Linked DNA regions of Longimicrobium terrae. Each later gene encodes a partner of the first gene's protein in a complex. Links are inferred from orthologs where the notes say so. Each region holds a gene or a part of one and is shown on either strand. Other genes may lie near its edges.

Region 1 (8,852 bases):
AATCGTTTCTGGCCGCAAATCCGGGGTGGAGGGTGGATGCCACGGAGGCCGCGCCCGCGGAGGTGCGCGACGCGGCCGGGTACCTGTGCGTGCTGCCGCAGGCGCAGGGCGCGGACGGCGCGTTTGCCGCGCGGCTGCGGAGGCCCGCGTGAAGCCGCCCCGCAGTCCCGGCCCGGCACGCTTCCGCCCGTCCGGCGCGCGGTGGCACCGCGAGATCCCGGCGCGAGTGCGGCGCTACTTTGACGAACGGCGCCTGCTCAAGTACGTGCTGACGGCGTCGCTGGGCGGGTTCGTGCTCGGCTACCTGCTGATCACCATCTTCTTCTTTCCCGGCTTCGGACGGTCGGCGATCGTGACGGTGCCGGACCTCACCAACCGTCCGCAGGGCGAGGCGCAGCGCACGCTGGGCCGGCTGGGGCTGGTGGTGCAGAAGGGCGGCACCGTGGTCAACGCGCGCATCGGCCGCGGACGGGTGCTGATGCAGACGCCGCTGCCGGGCGAGGAAGTGTCCCGCGGCGCCACCGTCCGCATCGTGGTCAGCGGCGGACCGGAGATGCGCAAGGTGCCGTCCGTGGCGGGAATGACGCGCGCAGAGGCGATCGAGACGCTGCAGCGATACGGGTTCCGCGTGGGGCTGCAGCGCGTGCGCGACCGGCGGGAAGAAGGCGCGCTCGTGGCGCTGCGCCCCGCGGCGGGGCAGCCGGCCGCGGTGTCGAGCATGGTGGTGATGGTGATCAGCGCCGGGCCGCCCAAGGTGCTCGTGCCCAGCGTGGTGGGGCTGACCACGGGGGACGTGTCGGCGCGGCTGCAGGCGGTGTCGCTGGAGATCGGCCGCGTGAGCTACGATCCGGAATCCGCCGAGCCGGCGGGGACGGTGGTGCGGCAGTCGCCCGTGGCGGGAGACAGCCTGGCGATGGGCTCGGGCGTGCGCATCACCCTGGCCGGCGCCGATCCCAATCCGCCGCCGCCCGCGACGGTGGAGTCCTCCGAGCCGGAGCCGGCCGCGGTGGATACGTCGCCGCCCGCGCCCGTGGTGGAAGAGGCGCCGCCGCCCCCGGAGGCGTCGCAGCCGACGACGCCGGCGCGGCCGGGCAGGGAATAGGGAATAGGGAATAGGGAATAGAGAATAGGGAATAGGGAATAGGTGGTCTGACGCGGGGAGTGGCGTCGGGGCGGCGAGCGAGGAGCCGGGCGGGGCGGGTACGGGGGATGGCGCCTGAGGGCGCGAGGGGACACCAACTTCAGATCTGGACTGATGGCGAAGCGGCGGGGATGGGTGTTTCCGGGAGCGGTCGCGGGGGTGCTCGCGATCCTCGTGGCACTGGCATGGACCAACCGCGACCGCATTCTTCCGCCGGACGTGGGCAAGGCCGCGCCCGGATTTTCGGCGACGGACATGAGCGGCCGGCCGGTCTCGCTGAACGATCTGCGCGGGCAGGTGGTGCTGCTGAATGTGTGGGCCACGTGGTGCGGGCCCTGCCGCGACGAAATGCCGTCCATGGAGCGCCTGCACAAGCAGCTCGGCCCGCAGGGGCTGCGCATCATCGCCGTCAGCGTCGACGCGCCGCCGGCGGGATCGAAGGAGCTCACCGCGTTCGCGCGCGACCTGGGGCTGTCGTTCACCATCTGGCACGATCCGTCGGGCGAGATCCAGCGCACCTACCGCACGACCGGGGTTCCGGAGTCGTTCATTCTGGACCGCGACGGGGTGATCCAGAAAAAGGTGATCGGCGCGACGGAGTGGGACGGCGGCGCCAACACCGACCTGCTGCGCCGCCTGCTCGCGGAGCGGCCGGGTGCGTAGGGTGACCCTGCGCTCCCTCACCCGCAACTGGCCTCTCAAGCTGGCCGCCCTCGCCCTGTCCGTTCTGGTGTGGGCCGTGGTCAGTGCCGAGCAGGTGACCACGCAGTGGATTCCCGTCCGCGTGGACCCCGTCGTGCGCGACCCGCAGTTCGTCCTGACCGGCTCGCCGGAGCCGCAGGAGGTGCGGGTGCAGTTCACCGGGCCCGGGCGGGAGCTGTGGGAGCTGGCGCTGGACCGTCCGGTGCTGGTGCTTCCCATCCGCCAGGTGGGCGAGGGGCGCACCTTTGCGCTGGATCCGGCGATGGTGCGCATTCCCCAAGGATTGTCCGTCAACGCGCGCGACGTGCGGCCCTCGGTGATCGCGCTGGGCTTGCAGCGGCTGGCCAGCCGCGTGGTTCCCATCCACGCGCGCATCAGCGGGCGATCGCTGCAGCGGTACGTGATCGGCGATTCGCTCACCATCATCCCCGCCGAGGTGCGGGTGACCGGGCGCGCAGACCAGGTGGCGGCGCTGAACGTGCTTTCCACGATCGCGTTCGAGATCGTGCCGGACGATTCCACCTTCACCCGCGAGATCGCGCTGGACACGGCGGCGCTGGACGGGCTGAGCCTGTCGCGCGCGCGGGTCCGGGTGAGCGGGACGGTGGACCGGCGCGCCACCCGCGCGGTGAGCCCGGTGACGGTGTACGTGCCGGACGGCCTGGTCGCCGCGCCCGCCCAGGTGGAGGTGCGGCTGAGCGGCGCGGAGCGGGCACTGGCGGGGGTGGATCCGGCCCGGCTGCGCGCCGTGGTCGTGCGGGACTCGCTCCCCGCGGTGATTCCGCCGGGCGGGGTAGAGGCGCGTCTGTTGATCGAGGGCGCCCCGGCCGGCGCGGCGGTGACCGCCAATCCGGCGCGCGTGCGGGTGTTTGAGCCGGCGGCGGCTCCTTCCGCATCGCCCGCATCGCCCGCGACGATGGACAGCGCGGCGGGAGCGCGGCCGTGAGCGAGCCGCTGATCCTGGGGATCGAGACGTCGTGCGATGAAACCTCCGCCGCGGTGCTGCGCGGGGAGCGCGACCTGCTGGGGCACGTCATCTTTACGCAGGACATCCACACGCTGTACGGCGGCGTGGTTCCCGAACTGGCGTCGCGCGCCCACCTGCGGACGGTGGACGACGTCGTCGAAGGCGCGCTGCGCGAGGCGGGCGTGACGCTGGCGGACATCGACGTCGTTGGGGTGACGGCGGGGCCGGGGCTGATCGGGGCGCTGCTCGTCGGCGTGTCGTGGGGGAAGGCGGCGGCGTTCGCGGCGGGAAAGCCGGTCGTCGGCGTGCACCACATGGAGGGGCACCTGTTCGCCACGCACCTGGAGCACCCGGGCGCGGAGCCGCCCTTCGTGGGCCTGCTCGTGAGCGGCGGGCACACGATGCTGCTGTGGGTGCCGGCGTGGGGCGAGTACCGGCTGCTGGGCGCCACGCGGGACGACGCGGCGGGCGAGGCGTTCGACAAGGCGGCCAAGATCCTGGGGCTGGGCTACCCCGGCGGGCCGTCCATCCAGCGCGCCGCAACGGAGGGAGATCCCGCCCGTCATCCCCTCCCCCGGCCGCTGCTGAACCGCGGCGAGCGCCCGGGCGACCGCGAGTACTACGACATGTCGTTCAGCGGGCTCAAGAACGCGCTGCGGCTGCTGGCGCGCGACCTGGAGTCCAAGGGAACGCTGGCGGAGGAAACGCCGCACGTGGCCGCCTCCTTTCAAGCCGCGGCGGTGGACGTGCTGACGGCCAAGACCATGCGGGCGGTGCGGGAGATGAACTGCCCACGCGTGGTGCTGGGCGGGGGCGTGGCCAACAGCCGCGCGCTGCGCGAGGCGCTCGCTCGAAAGCTGGGATCGCGCGGCGAACTGTACGCGCCGTCGCCCCGGCTTTCTACCGACAACGCGGCGATGATCGCGCGGGCGGCGCTCTTTCGCTGGCGTCGCGGAGAGACGGGCGGGCTGGACCTGAACGCCCGCGCGGACCTGCCTTTTCCCGGGCTGACGCGGTGACCGGAGCCGCTGGCACGAGGGTGGCGGAACGGAAGGGTGAGCGCGGCCGTCCGGCCGCGGATTTCCACGGACACCGGCGGCGGGCTTGATCTCACTTCTCCACGTATCGGACCTGCACTTCGGACCGCCCTTTCACGAAGGGGTGGGCCGCGCGCTGCAGGCGTTTGCGCACCGGCTGGGGCCGGACTGCATCGTCGCGTCGGGCGACTTCACCCAGCGCGCCAAAGAGGAACAGTTCGCGGCCGCGCGGGCGTTTCTGAACGAGTTTCCCAAGGTGCCCATCGTGGTCACGCCGGGAAACCACGACGTGCCGCTGATGCGCATCGCCGAGCGGGTGCTGGATCCGTACAAGCACTACCGGCGGCACATCAACGAGGCGCTGGATACGATTACGGACATCCCCGGCGCGCGGATCGTGGCGCTCAACAGCACGGCGCCGCTCAAGGCCACGGTCAACGGCCGCATTCACCAGTGGCAGATCGACTACGCCCGCGAGGCGTTCGCCGCGGTGACGGACGAGAAGACGCTGCGGATCATCGTGGCGCACCACCACTTTGCGCCGCCGCCGGACTTCGAGAGCGCGGACCCCATGCCCAACGCGCGGCGGGCGCTGGACGCGTTCACCGACATGCGGGTGGACCTGATCCTGGGCGGGCACCTGCACCGCGCGTACATCGGCAACTCGCTGGACGTGTACGCAGGCGCGGACCGCGAGCACGGCATCGTGATCGCGCAGAGCGGAACCAGCACCTCGCGCCGTGGGCGGGCGCGCGAGCGGGAAAAGAACTCGCTGAACGTGCTGCGGCTCACGCCCACGGGGATCCGGGTGACGCACTACATGTACTTCGAGGACGCGGGCGACTTCGTCCCCACCAGCCGGCACATCTTCTTTCGCCGCGGCAGGCCGCCGCTGGAAGGTGCGGGCGAGGATGGGGCCATCTGGATGGACGAAAGCCGGGAGACGAACGATGGAGTATGATCGCGGGTCGCTGTCCAGGGGCGGCGAAATGAAGGCCGCGGGGATCGCCGCGGCGGGCGCCGTGGGTGTGGGCGTGGCCGTGTGGTACCTGGCGCGCCTGTTTCTGCAGCGCGAGCGGGTGGAAGAGGCGTCCGCCCCGGCCGCGCGGGAGTCGTAGCCGGTGGCGCGCTCGCGTGCGGTACGCCTGGTTTCGTGGGGGCTCGGGGGCCTGGTGCTGGGCATCGGGCTGGCCGTGCTCGCGCTGAACATGGTGGCGCGCACGGAGCGCGGTCACAAGTTCGTGCTGGACTTCACGCTCAAGGCGCTGGGCGGCAGCATCGACGGCGGCAGGCTGATCATCGGCCGCATCGACGGCAACCTGTTCGAGGGCGCCAAGGTGTACGGCGTGCGGCTGCAGGATCTGAAGGGGCGCGCCTTTGTGGAGGCGGACAGCGGGTTTCTGGACTACGACATCCGCACGCTGCTTTCCCCGCGGGTCCGCATCACGCGGGCGACGCTGTACAATCCCCGGATCTACGTCTTCAAGCTGCCCGGCGACACGGTCTGGAACTACCAGGCGATCTTTGCCGACACCTCCACCGGCCCCAGGAAGCCGGGGGTGGAGCGGGCGACGCTGCTGGACACCGTCCGCGTGGTGAACGGGCTGGTGCGGGTGCAGCTTCCCTGGCGGCCTGACAGCACGCTTTCGGCGCGCGGCCAGCGCGCGGAGATCGCGGACGCACGGTCGGACACGTCGCAGATTCTGGTGGACAGCGTGGCGGGCGGCTTCATCCGCACCATGAACTTCACGGCGATGAACGGCCGCCTGTCGCGCATCCGCTTTGCCCCGGGAACGCGCAGCGGATCGCGCATTCACGTGGATTCGCTGCGGACGGACGCGCAGATCTACCGCCGCCCCGCGCACTTGGTGCACGGCCAGGCGGTGGTGGCGCTGATGAAGGCGCACATCGAGTTCGATGCGCCGCTGCTGCGGCTGCGCCGGTCCACCGTGGCCGCGTCCGGCGTGGTGCGGACGGACAGCTTTCCGGAATGGTTTCCCGCGGACCAGGCGCCGATGTACGACATCGCGGTCAGCGGCGACTCCATCGACTTCGAGGACATGCAGTGGCTGTATCCGCGCTTTCCCGGCACGGCCACCGGCGCGCTGTCGCTGCGGATCGAATCGCGTCCGGGCGGAACCATGTTCCTGGCGCGCGACACCGACGTGCGCGCGCCGGGAACGCGGCTGCAGGGAAGCTTCGGGATGCTGGTGGGCGACACCATCCGTTTCATGGACGTGGACCTCAAGGCGGAGCCCATCCGCACCTCCACAATCGAGAACATGCTCCCGGACGGGCTTCCCGTGCTGGGGCTGCGCCTGGGCGGGGCCGACATCCGGGGCGCGCCCGGCGGCGCGCTGCCGCCCACCCGCCGTCCACCCGGCGGGCGGCGCGAGGCACCCTGACGCAGAGCGGGCCCGGAGATTCGTCTCCGGGCCCGCTTTCCTTTACCGCCACGGCCGCGTCAGGCCACCAGCACCGCCATCTCCAGCGGCGGGGCGATGTCGCTCTGTCCTCCGCGTTCCAGCAGGCGGCGGATGAGGCGGCCCATGCCCAGCAGGCTGCACGGCTTGTCCATGTGCGCATCGAACCCCTCGGCCAGTGCGCGCTCGCGCGGCCACACCATCACGTCGGCGGTGACGGCGGCCACGGGAATGCGGGCGGTGGCGGGGTCGCCGGCGAGCAGGCGGCGCGCGGTGACGCCGTCCATCTTCGGCATGCGCACGTCCATCAGCACCACATCGGGGCGTTCCGCGCGGGCCATGCGAATGCCCTCGGCGCCGTCGGAGGCGTGGAGCACGCGATAGCCGGCGTGTTCCAGAAACACTCCGCACACGGCGTGATGGTCGGCGTCGTCGTCGACGATGAGGACGGTCACGGGAGTCACGTGACACCTCCGGGAGGGGGCGGGGCAGGGCGGGGGCAATGATCGCAATCTACCCGTCGGGGATGACGGATACAACACTTTTCATCCACTGCTACCGTAACGGCGGATACTGGTAGGGAACTCTCCGCGAGCCTTGTTGATGCTGAAATTCTGCAAACTGCCGTTTCACAGGAGGGCACGGAGGAAGACGGGAGAGGACACGGAGGAAAGACGGGGATCAACCCCAAAAAAATCTCACGCAGAGGAGCAGAGCAGCAGAGAAAAGAGGAGGACGCATCTGATGCTATCTTCCCCCTTTTTGTCTTTCTCTGCGTCTCTGCGTCTCTGCGTGAGGCCCTTCTGTTCCTCCGTGTCCTCCGTGCATCCTCCGTGACCTCCGTGTGGAACGGCAGTTCAGCGGAGTCAGCCGGCGAGACGAAGCGTCAGGCGTGCTCGAGCGCCTGCTCCAGGTCCGCGATCAGGTCTTCCACGTCTTCCACACCGCAGCTCAGGCGCACCAGGCCGTCCGTGAGCCCCATGGCGTAGCGCAGGTCGCGCGGAACGGAGGCGTGCGTCATGAGCGCGGGGTGGCCGATCAGGCTTTCCACGCCGCCCAGCGACTCGGCGAGGGCAAAGATGCGCACCTTGTTCACGAACGCCGCCGCCTTTTCCAGCGTCCCCATCTCGATGCTCACCATCCCCGTAAAGCCGCGCATCTGCCGCTTGGCCAACTCGTGCTGCGGGTGGTGCGGCAGGCCGGGGTAGTAGACGGCCTCCACCTTGGGGTGCGCGTCCAGCCACTCGGCGATGCGCTGCCCGTTCTCGTTGTGCGCCTTCATGCGCAGGTGCAGCGTCTTGGTGCCGCGCAGCCCCAGCCAGCAGTCCCACGGGCCGGGAATGCCGCCCGCCGCGTTCTGCAGAAAGCGCAGCTGCTCGTGCAGGCCGTCGTCCTTTACCACGATCATCCCGCCCACCATATCGCTGTGGCCGTTGACGTACTTGGTGACCGAGTGGATGACGATGTCCGCGCCCAGCTCCAGCGGCCGCTGGTTGTACGGCGACGCAAAGGTGTTGTCCACGCTCAGCAGCGCCCCGGCCGCGCGCGCCACCTCCGCCGCCGCGGCGATGTCGGTGAGCTGCATCATGGGATTGGTGGGCGTTTCCAGGTGGATCAGCTTCGTGCGCGGCGTGATGGCGGCGCGAAGAGCCTCCGTGTCGGCGCTGTCCACGAAGGTGAACTCGATCCCCATCCGCGCCAGCACCTTGCTGAACAGGCGGTAGGTGCCGCCGTACACGCCCTCGCCGCAGATCACGTGGTCGCCCGCGCTCATCAGCTTGAGCATGGTGTCGGTGGCCGCGAGCCCGGAGGCGAAGGCGATGCCGTGCGTGCCGCTCTCCAGCGCCGCCACGTTCCCCTCGAACGCCTCGCGCGTGGGATTGTGCGTGCGCGCGTACTCGTATCCCAGGTGCCGCCCCAGCTCCGGCTGCACGTAGGTGCTGGTCTGGTACACGGGCATCATGATGGCGCCCGTGGTGGGGTCCGGGCGCTGGCCGGCGTGGATGGCGATCGTCCCCAGCCCCATTCCGTGGTAGTTCTTTTCGTCTTTCATCCGCTCATTCCGCGCGTGTGTGCGTGATGCCGTCCGCCGGCCCGTGTGGTCCGCAACCTACCCGCGCCGCCCGCCGCCAGCAACCGCGGCCGTCCCGCCTCCGCATGCGGCGACGTTCGTTCGGCGCTGGTCCGTGATCTGCAAACGGATGATGGTTGACGATCCGCGATCGGGGAATTATCGTCTGCGTGAAAGGAGAACGCAAGAATGATAGACGACATCGACCGGCAGATTCTGGACATCCTGCAGGAGAACGCGCGCACCCCCAACGCCGAAATCGCGCGGCAGGTGGGAATGGCGCCGTCCGCCATCCTGGAGCGCATCCGCAAGCTGGAGGAGCGCGGCGTGATTCAGGGCTACGCGGTGCGCATCAACCCCGACGCGTACGGGCTGGGGTTGATGGCCTACGTCTTCGTGCGGGCGGACGAGCGCGCCGGCGCGCTGACCACGGCGGAGCAGATGGCGCTCATCCCCGAGGTGCAGGAAGTCCATCACGTGGCGGGAGAAGACTGCTTTCTGGCCAAGGTGC
Region 2 (9,889 bases), on another replicon or contig:
TCGCCGCGAGCTGGACGGGCGGCTCAAGGAAATGCTGGGGCAGGGCAAGCTGCTGGAGGCGCAGCGGCTGGAAAGCCGCACCAACTTCGACATCGAGATGATGCTGGAGATCGGCACCTGCTCCGGCATCGAGAACTATTCCCGCCACATCGCGGGGCGCAACGAGGGCGACCGGCCCGCCTGCCTGTTCGACTACTTTCCGGAAGACTTTCTGGTCGTGGTGGACGAAAGCCACGTGAGCGTGCCGCAGATCGGCGGGATGTTCAACGGCGACCGGGCGCGCAAGCTCACCCTGGTGGACCACGGCTTCCGCCTGCCCTCGGCGCTGGACAACCGCCCGCTTCGCTTTGAGGAGTGGGAGGAGCTGGTTCCCAAGGCGATCTTCGTGTCCGCCACGCCGGGCGAGTACGAGCTGGGGCGCAGCGGCGGGGTCGTGGTGGAGCAGATCATCCGCCCCACGGGGCTGGTGGACCCGGTGGTGATCATCCGCCCGGTGAAGGGGCAGGTGGACGACCTGCTGCACGAGATCCGCGATCGCGCCGGCAAGAACGAGCGGGTGCTGGTGACCACGCTCACCAAGCGGATGTCGGAAGACCTGACGGACTTTCTGCAGCAGGCCGGGGTGCGCGTGCGCTACCTGCACAGCGACATCCAGACGCTGGAGCGGGTGGAGATCCTGCGCGACCTGCGCCTGGGCAAGTTCGACGTGCTGATCGGCATCAACCTGCTGCGCGAAGGGCTGGACCTGCCGGAGGTGTCGCTGGTGGCGATCCTGGACGCGGACAAGGAAGGCTTCCTCCGCAGCAGCAGCTCGCTCATCCAGACGGTGGGGCGCGCGGCGCGCAACTCCGAGGGGACGGCGATTCTGTACGCGGACCGCATCACCGGCAGCATGAAGCGGATGATGGAGGAGACGGAGCGCCGCCGCGAGCTGCAGGTCAAGTACAACACGGACCACGGCATCATCCCCCAGACGATTCTGAAGTCGGTGGACGAGATCGAGTCCAGCACGCGGGTGGCGGACGCGCGCACGCCCAAGGTGGAGGCGGACAAGCGCACCGGCGCGGACCGCCTGCGCGAGGCGTCGGTGGACTTCGGCACGCGCACGCCGGAGGAGATGCTCAAGGAGATCGAGAACCAGATGCGCGACGCGGCCGCCCAGCTGGACTTTGAGCGCGCGGCGGTGCTGCGCGACCAGTACCTGGAACTCAAGGCGGAGATGGACGGCGCCAAGCCCGCGCAGCGCCGCTCCGTTTCGGGCGCGCGGTGACGGATTCCATGCGGGCGGTGCTGTCGGAGCAGGCTCTCCAGTCGTGGGGCGGGCGGATCGGCGCGGAGGCGCGCACCCCGCTCGTCCTCTGCCTGCGCGGGGATCTGGGGGCGGGAAAGAGCACGCTGGCCCGCGCCATCGCGCACGGAGCCGGGGTGGAGGGCGACGTGCCTTCGCCCACCTACAACCTGCTGTTCCGCTATGACCTTCCCGCCGGCGGGGTGCTCTGGCACCTGGACCTGTACCGGCTGGAAGACGAGGAAGAAGTGTGGGAACTGGGATGGGCGGAGCTGGGCGGAGCGGGGGACCTGGTGCTGATCGAGTGGCCGGAGCGCGCGGAGCGGCTTCTGCCTCCCATCCGCTGGGAGATCGAGTTGACGGAGGAGGCCGATCCCGCCGTCCGCGCCGTCGCCGCGCGCGCCGTGGGTGACCCGCCGCCGCTGCCGCCGATGGAGGACCGATGAGCGCGACGGACGGGCCGCTGCTGGCGCTGGACAGTTCCACGCGCGCGGCGTACGTGGCGCTGTGGATGGACGGCCGGATCGTGGCGGAGCAGACGGTGGCCGCGGCGTCCAACGCCTCTTCCGCGCTGCTGCCGGCGGTGGATGCCGTCCTGCGCGCCGCGGGGATCGCGCCGGTGCAGATCGGCGCCATCGCCGTGGGCGGCGGGCCGGGGTCGTTCACCGGGCTGCGGATCGCGGCGGCGACGGCAAAGGGGATGGTGCACGCCCTCGGCGTGCCGCTCTTCGCCTGGTCCGGGCTGATGGCGGCCGCGGCGGCGCAGGGAGTGCCCGGCCAGACAGTCTGCGCGCTGTTCGACGCGCGCAACCGCGAGGTGTTCGCGGGTGCCTGGCGCTTCGGCGAGGACGGCGCGGTGGACGAGGTGCTGCCGGTGGACGCGCTGCGGGTGGATGAACTGCGTACGCGGCTGGGCGACGGTCCCGTCCGCTTCTGCGGCGAGGGCTCCGTGCTGTACGCGGACGACCTGCGCGCGGCGTTCGGCCCGGACGCGGTGCTGGGGGACGACGCGTCGCTGGCCGCGGGGCTGCTCTGGCTCGCGCGGCACGCGCCCGAGAGCGGCCGCATCGCGGACGCGGCGGCGTGGGAGCCGGAGTACGTGCGCGCGGCGGGCGCCGAGCGCATGGCGGCCGCAAAGACGGGCTGATGTCCACGCCGCTCGCCGAACTCCCCGGGGCCGCCACGGCGCCGTACGGAATCCGCCCCATTCGCGAAGCCGACCTGCCGCGGGTTCTGGAGATCGAAAACCAGTCGTTTTCCACGCCGTGGAAGGAAAGCACCTTTCGCGGTCTGATCAAGCGCACGGACACCGACGTGCTGGTGGCGGAGGACGAGCGCGGGGTGCTGGGCTACGCGGCGGCGTGGACGGTCATCGACCAGGCGGAACTGGGCAACGTGGCGGTGGACCCCATCGCCCGGGGAACGGGGGTGGGCGGCGCGCTGGTGGACGCGGTGGTGGAGCACGTGCGGGCGCGTGGCGGACGGGAAATCTTTCTGGAAGTACGTGAAACCAACCACTCCGCGCAATCCATTTACCGCCACCGTGGTTTCGCCGTTGTGGGAAGAAGACGTTCGTATTACTCGCTTCCCAAGGAAGACGCGCTTGTTATGCGTCTCCAGATCCAATCATTTCCTTGACACCGTCACGGGCGCGGCCTATCATAGGCGCCTGTTGTCCACTGCGTTACCTTTCAAAGTCTGAGGAGGAGCTGTGGCTCGCAGCCTGAACAAGGCCATGATCATCGGCAACGTGGGGCAGGACCCCGAAATCCGGTCCATCCCCAGCGGTGCCCGAGTGGCGCAGTTTTCGGTCGCCACCACGCGCAAGTGGAACGGCCGGGACGGCCAAGCGCAGGAAAAGACCGAGTGGCACCGCATCGTGGCGTGGGAAAAGCTTGTCGACATCATCGAGCGGTACGTCAAGAAGGGCGACCGCATCTATGTCGAGGGTGAAATCGAGTATCGGCAGTACGAGGACAAGGACGGCGTCACCAAGTTCACGACGGAGATCCGCGCCCGCGAAGTGCTTCTGCTCGGCGGCGGCCGTGGCGGTGACGAGGACGGCGGCGGCTACTCCGGCGGGGGTGGTGGCGGCGGCCGGGGCGGCTACGGCGGTGGTGGAGGTGGCGGCGGCTACGGGGGCGGCGGCGGGGGCGGCGGCGGGGGTGGTGGTGGTGCGCCCCGCGGCGGCGGTGGCGGCGGCGCTGCTCCGCGCTCCGGGGGCGGCGCGCCGGCCGGCGGCGGTCGCGGCGGCGCGGGCGGTGGTGGAAGCAACTACGACGACTTCCAGTCTCCGCCCTTCGAGGACGACGACGATCTGCCGTTCTAGCGTGCGTGCCTCGCCCCGCGTTCATCTGTTCGCGAGCGCGACCCGCAGACCTGGCGGGGCTCTACGATGAAAGCGGGCAGGGGTGCTTCGGCTCCCCTGCCCGCTTTTCCTGATGTTGATCGGCTGAACGCGTGGTTTCGCCCGCCCGCGCGCGGGCAGCACCTGTAAAGCGACGTTCCGGATATCGAGATCCGGATTTCCGCGAATCTCTACTCGGCATGTCCAACCTATGGATTCTTCCACACCCGCCGTCCGCGCCCCGGTCGGCCCGCTCGAGGCTGAGGCCGCGGCGTTTGCAGCCGCTGCGTGCGCCGGCCAGATGCGGTCCGGCCGCCGCTCCATCCCTGTGACTGCGCACTTCGAGGAAGTCGCCGCGCTGATGGCGCTCGCCGGTGCCTCCGACAGCGAGCGCGCGGCCGGGCGGCTGCACGACGTGGTGGAGGATTCCAGCGTGACCCTCGCCGAGATCCGGGAGCGTTTCGGTCCGGAAGTGGCGGCCATCGTCGACGGCATGACGGACCCGCCCGAATTCGCGGGGATGCCGCTGCTGGAGCGCAAAACCCTGCAGGCGGAGCGCATCCGCAGCAAGCCGGACGCAGTCAAGCGGGGCAAGATCGCCGACCAGACCTCGAACCTGCGCTCGCTCGCGGTCGACCCTCCAACCGGCTGGCCACCGGAGAAGTGCCGCGCCTACGCGGAAGGCGCGCTCCGCATCGTGTCCGCCTGCCGCGGCGCCAGCCCCGTGCTCGAAGCGCTGTTCGACGAGGCACACGCCGAGGTGGCGCGCGTTCACGGACCGTTCCGGCCCGCTGACAACGTTCAGTAGCCGACGCCCGCGCGTCGTCGGAGCATCCGGTCCCGCGCCGGAAGCTCTGACCGCCATCCACCTGACCGCCATCCACCTGATCGCGATCCACCGCTGACCCGTATCACAGAGCAGAAGCCCGCGCCTGGAGCGATCCAGGCGCGGGCTTGTCGTCATCCACAGCGGGCCGGCAGGGAGCGGCGCCGGGACCGATCGCGTGATCCAGCCGCGTCAGCTGTCGCGGTGGCGGCGGGGCGATGAATACGCCGATCAAGCCGATCCCCATCCACAGCGCCGTGGCGGAGAGCCAGCCTCCCGGCGTGGCCGCGTACGGCACGGCGCGCACCTGCCCTGGTACGGAGCCTTCCACGAACGCCTGCCCGCCGCCGGTCAGCAGCGTCTCGAGCCCGAACGGACCGGGCACCAGCAGGTGCAGCGCCCGCTCGCTCCAGTCCGCGCCCAGGGCCGCGACGAGCAGCGAAGCCAGCGCGATGCCCCCGTACCAGCGCCAGGGATAGTTGCTGGCGAGCGGGATGATGCTCCCCAGGAGGTACAGCGTCGTGGTGGCGGCAAAGGGGACGAGCCATCGCCACGCCGGAACGGGCGCGTGAATGGCGTACTCCGCCGCGGTCTGCTGGGCGGTGCCGGAAGGCGACAGAGGCACATCTCCCAGGCTGAAGCTGCCGCCGGTGGCCCACGACGCGGCCGCGATCCAGAGCAGGAACACCGCGACGGCGGCCATCAGCCACGCCCATCCGCCCAGCACGCGCAGCAGGGTGTGGCGCGTGCGGTCCACCGGCATGGCCCAGAAGTACCCGCGCCGCGACGGCTGCTCGCCCCGCCACACCTCCGCCGGGGTGAAGAGCGCGATCATTGCTAGGGGAATCATCAGCTCCGCGAACTGCACGGTCTCCGGCCGGCTGGGCGAGCTGATGCGGCTCACCACCCACATCAGGGTGAGCGCCGCCAGCGCCGCCGCGCCCAGGATGGTCTGCCAGCGCAGGGCGCCCAGCACGGTGAGCAGCTGCTCGCGCGCCACGCCGGTCCACCGCGGCCGGGGGTGCGGCGCCGAGGCGGTCGTTTCCGGAGCGGTGGGCGGACGGTCAACGAGGGTGGCGGTCATGGCTGGTCCTTGCGGCTGAGAAGGGTGATGGCGGCTTCCTGCAGGGTGAGCGGGGCGGCGTCGCGCACCACGGCGCCCGCGCGTGCCAGCCGCTGCGCGACGTCGCGCTCCCCGCCCCAGATGGTCCACTGGATCTCGCGCCCGAGTGCACCGCGGCGCAGCACGGCCCCGTTCAGCTCCGGCGCGCCCGCCCAGCCCTCCGGCACTTCGGCGCGGTAGCGGCGCAGGTCGCGGTGCAGCACGTCGCGCGGGGCCTGAAGCACCAGCCGGCCGTCGCGCATCACCCCCACGTGGTCGGCCAGGCGCTCCACGTCGTGCACCTGGTGGGTGGAAACGAGGACGGTGGTCGGTGTGTCCGCCACGTGCTCGGCCAGCAGCCCCAGCGCTTCATCCAGCATCACGGGATCCAGCCCGTCCGTGGGCTCGTCCAGAACCAGCACGGGCGGCCGGTGGGCCAGCGCCATGATCAGGTGCACGCGCCGGCTCTGGCCCTTGGAGAGCGTGCCCATCCTCCGCTCCGGCTCGATCCCGAAGATCCGCCCCAGCCGCGCGGCGTACTCGCGGTCCCAGGCGGGAAAGTAGGCGGCGTGGTGCTCCAGCAGCCGGCCCACGCGCATCCAGCCGTATCCCCAGTCCAGGCGCTCGGGGACGTAGCCGGTCTGCGCGCGCGCCTCCGGGCCGCGGGTGCGCGGGTCCACGCCGCACACCTCCGCCGTGCCGCTGTCCGCGCGCACCAGGTCCAGCAGCACCTTCAGGGTGGTGCTCTTTCCCGCGCCGTTGGGGCCAATGAGCACGTACACGGCGCCCTCGGGCACCTGCAGGCTCACGTCGTCCAGCGCGGTCTGGCGCCCGAACCGCTTGGTCAGGTTCTGCGTACGGACGGCCAGCGGCACGCCGTCCAGGCGGGTGGGAAGGGGAGTGCTCATGACTGGCCTGCCAGGGTGGGAAGTTCGCGCGATGCCGCTGCTTCGCGGATGGCCTCGATCAGTTCTTGGGCGCTGACGCCGCTGCGGTGCGCCTCTACCAGCGCCCTTTCCGCCACGCCGCGCACCATGTCGCGGCGTTCGGCCTCTCCCGCGCCGGTCTGGGCCACAAAGGTGCCCTGGCCCCGGCGCACGTAGACGGTGCCCGCCCGCTCCAGTTCGCGGTAGGCCTGCGCGACGGTGTTCGGGTTCACGCGGAGATCGGAGGAAAGGTGGCGGACGGAGGGAAGCGGATCTTCGGGCCGCAGCGATCCCAGAACGATGGCGCGCCGCACTTCGTCCATGATCTGAACGTAGATCGGCCGGGGATCGGCCGTGTTGATGGAGATCTGCACGCGGGTTCCTTGTGATCCAGTGTACTGGTTAACTAATACACTAGTGAGGTGCACCGGTTTCGTCAAGGATGCTGTCGATGGTGATCAGCATTGGTCCACGCCAAACCTGGATCGATGCCGCTTTTCGAGGCCATTGGGTGATGGATCATGGAAAGCCGCGCAGACGACCGGGGTGGCTTTGTCTTTTCACTCGATCGCGATCACCTTCGCTCCCCGCCGGGAGCGCGGATTGCGAGCGGGACGTCGTACGATTCGGTGGATGACGGGAACGGGATGGGGCTGCGGATGAATGATCGCGGGTTCGACGACGATTTCGGCGGGGTGACGGGCGGCGATGCGCTGGATGCGGCACGCTGGAGGCTGGACACGCACCCGCTGGGCAGTGGCTCGGTGCGGGCGGACAACGTGCGGACCGGCGACGGCGGGGTGTCGCTCGTCCTCGCACCGGGCGCGCGTGACGGCGGGGAACTTCGGTCGGCGGAGCGCTTCGGGTATGGCACTTACAGCGCACGGATGCGGACACCGCTGGCACCCGGCTCCATCTCCGCCCTCTTTCTCTACCAGGGCGGCAGCGACGAGTCGGACGAGCTGGACATCGAGATCCCCAACGACGGCGGCCGGACGGTGATGTTCACCACTTGGGTGGCCGGCGTCCAGACGCACACCGCCACGCTGCCGCTTGCCTTCGATCCCGCCGCGGACCATCACGAGTACCGCATCGAGTGGCGCCCCGGCGAGGTGCGCTTCGCCGTAGATGGCGAGGAGATGCAGCGGTGGACGGACGGCGTTCCGCATCAGCCGATGTACGTGATGGCGAACGCGTGGTGGCCCCGGTGGATGACGCGCCCCGTGCTCCACGAGCCGCGGGCGCTCGTGATCCGCCGCATCCGCGCGGAGTCCTGAGCCGCGCGTCAGGCGTCCGGGGGAGAAGTCGCGTCCGTGTCCGCTTCGGGAGCGGACGGCACCCGGCGGATGGCGCCGCGCAGGCGGCTGCTCGCGTTCCGCCAGTTGTGGCGGAGGGCGGCCTCCACGCGGACGGCATCCCCCTCTCGCACGGCGGCGACGATGTCCTCGTGTTCGTTCGTGGCCACGCCCAGCGCGCCCTCCAGCAGCGCGCCGTACACGTACTCGTATCGCCCCACCTGCGGGCGAACCATCCCCAGCAGCCACGCCAGCCGCGGCCCTGCGAGTGAATCTGTCAGCGTGGCGTGAAACGCCTTGTGTGTTTCGTACGCGCCGTCCAGGTCCAGCGGCACCTGCGCCACCGTCGATCCAAAGAGGTCGTTGGCGTCTCCCAGCGAGGCGGCCAGGGTGGCCCGGCTCGTCTCATCCAGTTCGCTGATCTTGCGCACGGCGGCGGCTTCCAGGTCGGCGATCAACCCGAACAGCTCTTCCACGTCCTCGTCGCGCAGCGGGGCGACGGCAAGCTGCCGGCGCCCGCCCTCCGAGGCGACCAGATAGCCTTCCGTGAGCAGAAGCTGAAGCGCTTCGCGCACCGGCGTGCGCCCCACGCCCATCCGCGCCGCAACCTCCTGCTCCACCACGCGCGCGCCCGGCGCCAGCCCGCCGCGCACGATCAGGTCGCGCAGGCCATCGTATACGTGCGCGGACCGGCCGCCGCGCTCAATGGAATCAGTCATCGCTTCCACATCGGAGAGAAGAACGAAGTTCACAGTGAACTCAGCCACTAAGCCCAATCGCGTTCAGCGCGGACTTCTTCAAAAGGTCCATCACCAAGCCGACCGTTGCGGGAAGTGCCTTGGTCTTGAGTTCCTTCACGGCGCGCGACCAATTGGTATCGTTGCGCGCGAGTTCTAGAAAGTCGTGCCCCTTACTGGTGATTCGGAATAGGAACACACCATAGAGGCCGCTGTTGGTTTCGAGTGGTTTCCCTGTGACCAACTCTGACTCGATGATCAAGCGGAGGTGAGCGTCTAGCACCTCTTGGGATACCCCGTCGGGGGGTACCGCTGTAAAATCCCGTAGCTCAGTTCCCGGATGAGCTTCCATCTGGACCATCAGGTTTCTGATGAGATCAAGATCTCTGCGCATTGATCTTTAGGCTTAGGTGAGGTCTGCCGTCAGCGGAACGCTACCTGTTCAGATCGCAAACTGCTGACTGCGCAAGCTCTTCGACAACCGGAGTGGGCGTCTGCCTTCCCGATTGCAAGAACGGGTTCAGGAGAAATCTATGCGGTTGCGAGAGATCCAGGTCGCGGGATGGGAGCGCGTGGTGGAGGCGCGCGATGGCGCGTACCACGCGCTGATCGCGCTGCACAGCACCGTCCTGGGCCCCGCGGTCGGCGGCACGCGCCTGTGGCGGTACGCCTCCACCGGTGACGCGCTGCACGACGTGTTGCGCCTGTCGCGCGGGATGACGTACAAGAGCGCGCTGGCGGGATTGGACGCCGGTGGCGGCAAATCGGTGATCCTTGCGCCCGAGCGGATCGAGGACCGCGCCGCGCTCTTCCGCGCGCACGGCCGGGCGGTGCAGGCGCTGGGCGGCGCGTACGTGACGGCGGACGACGTGGGCACGCGCGCGGGCGACATGGATTTCATTGGAGAGGAGACGGCGCACGTCGTCGGCCTCTCCGCGCGCTCCGGCGATCCGTCCCCGCGTACGGCGCGTGGCGTGTTCCGCGCGATCGAAGCCGCGGTCCAACACCGTTCCGGCGCGGAAGGCGTGCGCGGGCTGCGGGTGGCGGTGCAGGGGTGCGGCGGCGTGGGGCGCAGCCTCGTTTCCGAGCTGCGGCGGGCGGGCGCTGAGGTCGCAGTCGCGGATGTGGACGCGGCGCGGGCCGATGCCGTCGCGGCGGAACTGGGCGCGGAAGTGGTGACTCCCGATGTGATCCACGCCATCGATGCGGACGTGTTCGCCCCGTGCGCGCTGGGCGGCGTGCTGAACGAGGCGAGCATCCCCGAACTGCGCGCCGGCATCGTGGCGGGCGGCGCCAACAATCAGCTTCGCGAGCCGGAAGACGGGGCGCGGCTGGCGGAAAGGGGAATCCTGTACGTCCCCGACTACG

The links.
Region 2: the proteins of tsaD (region 1) and tsaE are in contact, whole or in part, in a crystal structure (PDB 6N9A), measured with the Thermotoga maritima proteins. The link is inferred for Longimicrobium terrae from one-to-one orthologs. Residues at the interface, in WP_004082750.1 of Thermotoga maritima: Cys10, Asp11, Arg49, His50, Leu82, Gly84, Gly135, Gly136, Glu154, Thr155, Leu156, Asp157, Asp158, Ser159, Glu162, Asp165, Lys166, Arg169, Leu170, Tyr175, Lys213, Thr214, Leu217, Tyr218, Gln221, Arg222, Asn324; in WP_004082108.1 of Thermotoga maritima: Leu37, Gly38, Lys46, Lys57, Val59, Lys60, Ser61, Thr63, Phe64, Thr65, Leu66, Met67, Val69, Pro71, Tyr82, Arg83, Leu84, Asp86, Asp88, Phe89, Asp93, Ile128, Asp130, Glu131, Arg134.

Annotation. Positions count from the first base shown.
Region 1 is NZ_JACHIA010000015.1:39,513-48,364, forward strand. The notes cover bases 1,808-4,807. They hold tsaD (tRNA (adenosine(37)-N6)-threonylcarbamoyltransferase complex transferase subunit TsaD), read left to right. Parts: upstream 1,808-2,785; coding sequence 2,786-3,829; downstream 3,830-4,807. Other genes in these bases: HNQ61_RS19935 (CdaR family protein), read left to right, coding at 1,808-2,789; HNQ61_RS19945 (metallophosphoesterase family protein), read left to right, coding at 3,915-4,807; HNQ61_RS19950 (hypothetical protein), read left to right, coding at 4,798-4,807. In the rest of the region: HNQ61_RS19920 (RsmB/NOP family class I SAM-dependent RNA methyltransferase), read left to right, coding at 1-152; HNQ61_RS19925 (PASTA domain-containing protein), read left to right, coding at 149-1,102; HNQ61_RS19930 (peroxiredoxin family protein), read left to right, coding at 1,256-1,804; more of HNQ61_RS19935, read left to right, coding at 1,797-1,807; more of HNQ61_RS19945, read left to right, coding at 4,808-4,808; more of HNQ61_RS19950, read left to right, coding at 4,808-4,965; HNQ61_RS19955 (AsmA family protein), read left to right, coding at 4,969-6,252; HNQ61_RS19960 (response regulator), read right to left, coding at 6,312-6,734; HNQ61_RS19965 (cystathionine gamma-synthase), read right to left, coding at 7,157-8,323; HNQ61_RS19970 (Lrp/AsnC family transcriptional regulator), read left to right, coding at 8,531-8,852.
Region 2 is NZ_JACHIA010000001.1:184,524-194,412, reverse strand. Bases 1-3,000 are described here. They hold tsaE (tRNA (adenosine(37)-N6)-threonylcarbamoyltransferase complex ATPase subunit type 1 TsaE), read left to right. Parts: upstream 1-1,266; coding sequence 1,267-1,734; downstream 1,735-3,000. Other genes in these bases: HNQ61_RS00810 (single-stranded DNA-binding protein), read left to right, coding at 3,000-3,000; rimI (ribosomal protein S18-alanine N-acetyltransferase), read left to right, coding at 2,435-2,926; tsaB (tRNA (adenosine(37)-N6)-threonylcarbamoyltransferase complex dimerization subunit type 1 TsaB), read left to right, coding at 1,731-2,435; uvrB (excinuclease ABC subunit UvrB), read left to right, coding at 1-1,270. Outside these bases: more of HNQ61_RS00810, read left to right, coding at 3,001-3,617; HNQ61_RS28210 (HD domain-containing protein), read left to right, coding at 3,847-4,443; HNQ61_RS00800 (hypothetical protein), read right to left, coding at 4,547-5,545; HNQ61_RS00795 (ABC transporter ATP-binding protein), read right to left, coding at 5,542-6,471; HNQ61_RS00790 (GntR family transcriptional regulator), read right to left, coding at 6,468-6,863; HNQ61_RS00785 (glycoside hydrolase family 16 protein), read left to right, coding at 7,149-7,766; HNQ61_RS00780 (GntR family transcriptional regulator), read right to left, coding at 7,775-8,503; HNQ61_RS00775 (DUF2513 domain-containing protein), read right to left, coding at 8,544-8,915; HNQ61_RS00770 (Leu/Phe/Val dehydrogenase), read left to right, coding at 9,055-9,889. UniProt on the Escherichia coli protein: Required for the formation of a threonylcarbamoyl group on adenosine at position 37 (t(6)A37) in tRNAs that read codons beginning with adenine.